Regions from separate parts of the Leisingera sp. McT4-56 genome, predicted to be linked through region 1. Evidence: riboswitches for the same ligand, from Rfam matches in the RefSeq annotation. Region 1 holds a riboswitch; each other region holds the start of a gene.
The links. A riboswitch is a leader RNA that binds a small molecule or an ion and turns the genes downstream of it on or off. The one in region 1 is predicted to bind cobalamin.
Positions count from the first base shown of each region.

Region 2: it holds a riboswitch for cobalamin, as region 1 does, so the genes downstream of both, LHL23_RS12275 (CbtB domain-containing protein) here and LHL23_RS13485 (hypothetical protein) in region 1, are expected to answer to the same signal.
Region 3: it holds a riboswitch for cobalamin, as region 1 does, so the genes downstream of both, LHL23_RS08755 (ABC transporter substrate-binding protein) here and LHL23_RS13485 (hypothetical protein) in region 1, are expected to answer to the same signal.

Region 1 is NZ_JAJALF010000011.1:26,570-28,762, forward strand. Features, by position in the region: gene LHL23_RS13475 (alpha/beta hydrolase family protein) at 1-361, opposite strand, end outside; gene LHL23_RS13480 (TetR/AcrR family transcriptional regulator) at 432-1,052, shown strand; cobalamin riboswitch at 1,071-1,291, shown strand; gene LHL23_RS13485 (hypothetical protein) at 1,400-1,804, shown strand; gene LHL23_RS13490 (protein-tyrosine phosphatase family protein) at 1,913-2,193, opposite strand, start outside.
Region 2 is NZ_JAJALF010000009.1:106,176-108,368, forward strand. Features, by position in the region: gene LHL23_RS12265 (hypothetical protein) at 1-281, opposite strand, end outside; gene LHL23_RS12270 (CbtA family protein) at 348-1,046, opposite strand; gene LHL23_RS12275 (CbtB domain-containing protein) at 1,051-1,221, opposite strand; cobalamin riboswitch at 1,256-1,458, opposite strand; gene LHL23_RS12280 (DUF1636 family protein) at 1,633-1,968, opposite strand; gene cobA (uroporphyrinogen-III C-methyltransferase) at 1,965-2,193, opposite strand, start outside.
Region 3 is NZ_JAJALF010000005.1:132,226-134,418, forward strand. Features, by position in the region: gene LHL23_RS08750 (chemotaxis protein CheW) at 1-390, shown strand, start outside; cobalamin riboswitch at 658-850, shown strand; gene LHL23_RS08755 (ABC transporter substrate-binding protein) at 994-2,004, shown strand; gene LHL23_RS08760 (FecCD family ABC transporter permease) at 2,001-2,193, shown strand, end outside.

The DNA of each region.
Region 1 (2,193 bases):
GGCCGATCACCAGCAGCGGCACGCCCGCATAGCGCCGCTGCATTTCTGTCCGGGCGGCCGGCTGATCGGCCAGCGCCCAGTCGGCCATGGTGGCCTGTGACCGGCGCGGGTGCATGCGCGCCGAGGCTCCAAAGTCCCGGTAGTCATAGGTCAGGCAGGCCATCTGCCGCTCTGCCGCCAGCCAGCGCGCAAAATGCCGGTAATAGCCCTGCGGCACCCCGGTTGCGCCGTTCAGCACCACCGCTGCCCTGGCCGGTCCCGCCGGGTGATAGAGCCGCCCGGCCAGCACCGCATCGCCTGCGGCAAAGCGCAGCTCCTGCACCCGGATATCCGCAGTGTGTTCTACATGGCTGTCGAGCATGGCACCCTCCTAGACCGATTGGTCTACTCCACCTCTGGACCAATCGGTCTAATGCTGTCAACCTGCCGCCATGACTGACGTGACGACACCCCAGCCCGGCCCGGACAGCCCCGCCCCGACCCGCGAGCGGCTGCTGCGCGCGGCTGCCGGCCTGTTCCGCAACAAGGGTTACAGCGGCACCGGCCTGGCCGAACTGCTGGCCGCGGCAGAGGCGCCCAAGGGCTCGCTCTACCACCATTTCCCGAACGGCAAATCCGACCTCGCCCTGGCCGCGGCGGACTGGGCCTCCGAGCAGATGCTGGAGCTGATCGCCGCCTCCTTTGACCCTGCGCCCAGCTTCCGGGAAGGCGCCAAGACGGTCTGCTACAAGCTGGCCAAACTGTTCGACAAACAGGGAAAATGGAGCGGCTGCCCGGTCTCCGCCACCCTGTTCGAGGGGCCGGAGAACGAGGCCTTCCACCAGCACGCCGCCAAGCTGTTCGAGGGCTGGATCACCGAGACCGCTGCCCATGCCCGGCGTCTAGGCCTGGCCGAGCGCGAGGCCCGCGCAGCCGCAGAGAATTTCTATATCCTGCTGCAGGGCGGCTGGCAGCTGGCCCGGGTGCGGCGCGATTCGGATGTGATCCGGGGCTTGCACCTGCAGATGCACACCCCCGGGCCCGCAGCCTTGCAGGCGCAGAAAAACGATTGACGACTCGGGGGGCCAGCCGCTACCGCTTGTAGCGATGGTTCCCGCGCCACAGAATCTTGTGTCCGGGATGAAAAGGGAACACGGTGCGGCCCCGCCCAGCGCAAGGCCAACTCCGCGACTGCCCCCGCAACTGTAAGCGGCGAGCGACCCCGATAGAGCCACTGGCCCGAATAGGCCGGGAAGGATCGGGAAAGCGACGACCCGCAAGTCAGGAGACCTGCCATCGGAAGTGAAACTCGAACCCGGGCGGGGTGTCCGGACAGGGTCTGATGGCAGCGCGGGACTTCCGCTATCTCATCCGGTCTCTTGTCGCCATGACCCCCGTGCCACGCGCGGAGGGCGCTAACATGATGTGGACGGACCAGACGCATTTCTATGCGGCAACGGATTGCAAATACCTGGGGCGGCCCTGCCCCGCGGCAGAGCGGATGATCGCCAAGCTGGCCGAGGCGATGACCAAGGCCAAGCCGCTGACCCAGGAGGACTTCGAAATCACCGGCACCACCGCGCTGGACGGCTGCCCGCGCAACTGCCCGGCGCAGTTTGCCGCCAGCCACGACCGGATCCGGCTGTTCTGCGGCGTCGGCGAAGAGGCGCCGCGCGACGGGCTGGACCGCTTTGCCGATGCGATCCTCAGCCGCGACGGCATCGGCTTTGCCGCCTCGCGGCTGGACGTCCGCCCCTGCGCGCTGATGGAGGCGCTGCCAAAGACGGCAGAGGCGCGCCAGGCCGAGCAGATGCTGGCGCTGTAGGCAAGGCACCCCAAGGTTTGGCATCACGGCAACGGCAGCACCCCTTTTCGAAGGGGACGGATGCTGCCCGGCCTGTCAGCCGGGCAGAACGTTTAGAATGAAACCAGCCTAACAGGCCTTGCTGCCGTCGCAGGCCCAGTCCAGCTGTTCGTCGGTCTCCACCGCGCAGGGCCGCACCGAGCGCAGCCGCGCCAGCGCCTGCGCCGGGTCCTCGCCGCATTCGATCATCAGCCGCATCACCGCCATGCCGGACCGGCCGCAGCCGCCCCTGCAATGCACCAGCACCCGGCCGCCGCCCGCCAGCGCCTGCCGCGCCGATTTGCTGGCGGCAGCCCATTTTGCGTTCACACCGGGCGGCGGCACCTGGAAATCCGGCACCGGCAGATGGA
Region 2 (2,193 bases), on a different contig from region 1:
TGCGGGGCAAAGCGGAAATTCTGCGGTGTCACCTGCAGGTTCCAGCCCGCCATCGGGTCCTCGTGCAGCTGGATGGCGACGCTGGGCGCATCGGGGCCTGCTGCCAGGCTGACGGCCTGGGAGTGATCATGGGCGGCCATTTCGCCGTGACCGCCGCCGTGGTGCGCCGGGTCGCCATGATCATGGCCTTCGAAGGTGACGCCATTGCCGGCCGCGATCACGAAACCGGCACCGCCGCCGAACACCAGGCCAATCGCAAACAGGGCAAGAGAGCGGGACATTTGTTCATCCTTTGAAAATGAATGTCCCCGCCGGATGCGGCCGGCGGGGAGGGTCAGAGAGCCGGATCAGGCTGCGGCTTCCGCGCGCTTGCCTTCGGCCTGCCAGAAGTATCCGGCAAAGCTGCCGAGAAGCACCCAGGCCGCCATGCCGATACCGAACGCGCGGGCGGCAAACAGCGCGCCGATCTCGGTCGGCACCGGTCCGGAGAAGCTCTCCGGTTCAGGCGCGCCGACGATATGCGGAGCCATCAGCAAGAGGGCCGCGATCAGGATACTCACCAGATTGCCGCCAAAAGCGATCAGCCACATGGCAACGCCTGCGGCGGCCACGGTGATGGTCCACCAGATCTGGCGCGCGCCCACGTCGGCGGCGGCAACACCCGGCACTTCGGGCGCCAGCGACAGGCCGGGCGCGAAGTGGAAGGTGATGAAACCCGCCAGGCCCCACAACAGGCCGGTACGCGGGTTGATCTCATGGCCCTGGCGTTCGGCCACCGACATCAGCGCCGCCATCACCAGCGCATAACCGGTGTAGGTCAGCATGGTGAAGATGATGCTGAGGCCATCGCGCATCGGTTCGGCGAACATGCCGGGCAGGTCGGGGTGCGCGGTTACGGGATCAGCGCCGAAATGCACCAGCTCGCCGCCCTCGTAAAGTTCGGCGTGGAGCAGCACGGGCTGCACGAAATACAGCTGCAGCAGGGCGGTAATCAGCCCTGCTGCAGCGCCAGCGAACAGGCCGCTGGTCAGAATGCGACTGAACATGGCCTTAGTGGCAGGGGAAGCCGGTTGCGTGGCGCACGTCATGAGCAGCGTCGTGCAGGGCAGATGCCTGAACATGGCCGGTCAGCGTGATGATCCCCAGCCCCAGAACCACTGCAAACAGTGCCGGAAGAACACCGGTGCCAGCGGCGGAAGCCTTAAGCGTCTTGGTCGTCATTTCTAGTCCTCCTTACCGTCACACCCGACGGCATAAGTTGCGTTTCCACACGGCCGGTCTCCTGACTCGCGGGTCGCTGCTGCCTTCCTCCTTCCCGGCTTGCGCCAGTGGTTTTTGGAAGGCCGCTCGCCGCTCACAGTCGCGGGGGCGGTTGAGGCTTCGGTGCCGCGATTTGGTCCACCGTCCTCATTCCCGTTTCAGTCCCAGTGCTTAGGCACCATCAGACACCGTATCAGACGGTAATGCCCCGCGCGGCTGAGTCCGGTCAAGGAAGAATCCGCCAATCTGGAGCGCTTCAGCGTCATGGGGATAGCCAATGCAAGTTAGGCGGCAGCGATCAGGGAAGCCTGAGAGTTGCAAAATTTGCCCGAAAATACGCGCGGAAATTCGCGACTACCTGCCGCAGGCAGTTCACACCAGATCCGCAGGAATGCGCGCAATCGCCTTGAACCGCAGCTGGCCCAAGGGCCGGGCATCGGCGAAATTGCCGTTGGCGCTGTCTTGGTACATGCGCAGGAAGGTGAGGATGTCCGGCAGATCCTTGGCAGTGATTTCCCCGAACAGATAGGCGGTCTTGCCGCTTTGCCGCACCGCCAGCGTCTGCGGCCGCTTGCAGCCGGACATGCAGTCCACCTGCTGCAGCCGCGCCGCCACCCCGGCCGTCTCCAGCGCCGCGGCGACCTGCCCGAAGAGGGCAGGGTCCGCGTCGCGGCAGGTGCGGCACAGGGTGAGGGTCGGCAGGCTCATGCGTCCGGCAGGTCCTGATCGGCCAGCGGCCCGTAAAGGATCAGCACCGGCGCCTTGGTCTCCATCGCGCGCAGAACTGCGGGCAGTTCGCCCACGTTGTGGCAGAACAGTTTCTGTTCCGGCGTGGAGACGCCAAGCGCCACCAGCGCGTGGGTGTCCGCGGGCAGGCCCGCTTCCATCAGCTTCTCCGCCAAGTCGGCAAAGGTGCGCTTGCCCATATAAACC
Region 3 (2,193 bases), on a different contig from region 1:
GTGATCAATCGCCCCACGGATCTGCTGGAGCCGCCATTCTCGCTGAATTTTGTCGAAGGAATCCTCAATCTGAGAGGCGACCTGATTACCGTGTTCAATCCCCGCGTGCTTTACGGCTTGCCGGTGAAGCCCTGCCAGGATCAGAAGGTTCTGATATTCAGGCACGGCGCGCAGAAGTTTGGAATTCTTGTGGATTCCGTCGACGAAATCATCATTACGACCGAAAGCCGCGTGGCCGAACTCAAGCCGCTGGATCAGCAAAACACCTCCAAAAGCATTGCTGAGGATGTGGCCGGCTGCCTGCAGCACACCTCGCCGGACGGCAAGTACGAGTCGATATTGATCCTGGATACCAGCGCTCTCGTGGAACGCTGCTTCAAGGCTGCGTAACAGGCGCTGGCAGGGCAGCACTCCCGGACGGGAAAGCGCCGGGCAGGCGCGGCCGGGCGGGCTCAAGACCACTATGAGCCGGTGTGATTGCCCGCGGCCACCTGCGCAAGGGGGCGGGGCGGGTGTGCAAACGGCCGCCTGTTTCTGCCGCCGCTCTTGGGTGAAAAATCAACGCCGGCCCGAGCCGTCGCAACCCGCCCTCCCGCGGCTGGCTGGCAAGAATTCAGCAATCCGGACGAACTTTTTCTTGCCGCACGGTAAGTGATGCGCTACCCGCGCTTCACCGGTCCCGTGAGGGCTAAGAGGGAATCCGCGGCGCCGTACGGTGCCAAACGGAACTGCCCCCGCAACTGTAGGCGGCGAGTGCTGTCCCATCGTGTCACTGGGCCTGACCGGCCCGGGAAGACGGGACAGACAGTGACCCGCCAGTCAGGAGACCTGCCGGTGCGAAACCGAAACACACCGGACGGGGTTGTCCGGGGAGGTTGCCGATAAGATGCGCCGCCGCTGTCTGGCGCCGCATGCAGGGGGCCAGGCTCCCGCCTTAGCGGTCAATGCCCTTTCACCCGTTCTCCGGTCATTGACACATGGAGATCGAAGATCATGTTTCTGCGTTCCGGCCTGATGGGCCTTTCCTTTGTTGCGGCAGCTCAGGCCGCAGCAGCCAGCGAGACCTTTCCGCTGACCATTCAAAACTGCGGCGAGGCCGTCACCTTCGAGGCGCCGGTTGCGTCCTCCGTGACCGTCGGCCAGGCCGCGACAGAGGTGCTCTATGCGCTGGGGCTGGGCGACAAGGTGCTGGGCACCTCGGTCTGGTTCAACGACGTGCTGCCCGAATATGCCGAGCTGAACGGCAAGGTCGAGCGGCTGGCCGATAACGACCCGAGCTTTGAAAGCGTCGTGGCCAAGCGCCCGGGCCTGGTGGCTGCCCAGTATGAGTGGCATGTCGGCCCCGAAGGCGTAGTCGCCAAGCGCGAGCAGTTCCATGACCTCGGCATCCCGACCTATGTGATGCCCGCGGATTGCGTCGGCAAGGACAACACCACCGGCGGCGACGGCACCCGCACCCAGATGTTCACCACCGAAAGCCTCTATCAGGGCATCGAGGAACTGGCAGCGATCTTCGGCGAGTCCGAAAAAGGCGCAGAGCTGGTCGCAGACTACAAGGCGCGCGAGGCCGCGGCTGTTGCCAAGGCGCAGGAGGTTGCGCTGGACGACGCCTCCGCCGTGTTCTGGTTCTCTTCGCCGGAGATGGAGAGCGACCCGTTCGTGGCCGGCCAGAAGGGCGCACCGGGCTACATGATGCAGCAGCTGGGCCTGCGCAATGTCATCGAAACCGACGAAGAATGGCCGACTGTCGGCTGGGAAACCATCGCCAAGGCCAACCCGACGGTGATCGTGATTGCCCGCATGGACCGCCGCCGCTTTGCCGCGGATGACTACGAGAAGAAGCTGGAGTTCCTGCGCAATGATCCGGTCGCCAGCCAGATGGAGGCGGTCAAGAATGATCGCATCGTGGTGATGGACGCCCAGGCCATGGATGCAACCATACGCGCCATCCCGGCGCTGGAGGATATTGCCGCTGAGCTCAGCGCGATCGGCAACGGCGAATGAGCGCAGCCGCCGCACTGGCCTGGCAGGGCCTCCGGGGCGCATGCCTGGCCCTGCCGGTGCTGGCTGCGGCGGTTCTGGCAGGCGCAATGATCGGGGAAACCTCGCTTGCGCCTGACCTTGTCCTGTCCGTTCTGGCCAACAAGCTGGCCGGGGCGGGCCTGCCGGTGGACCCGGTAGACCAGGGCATCA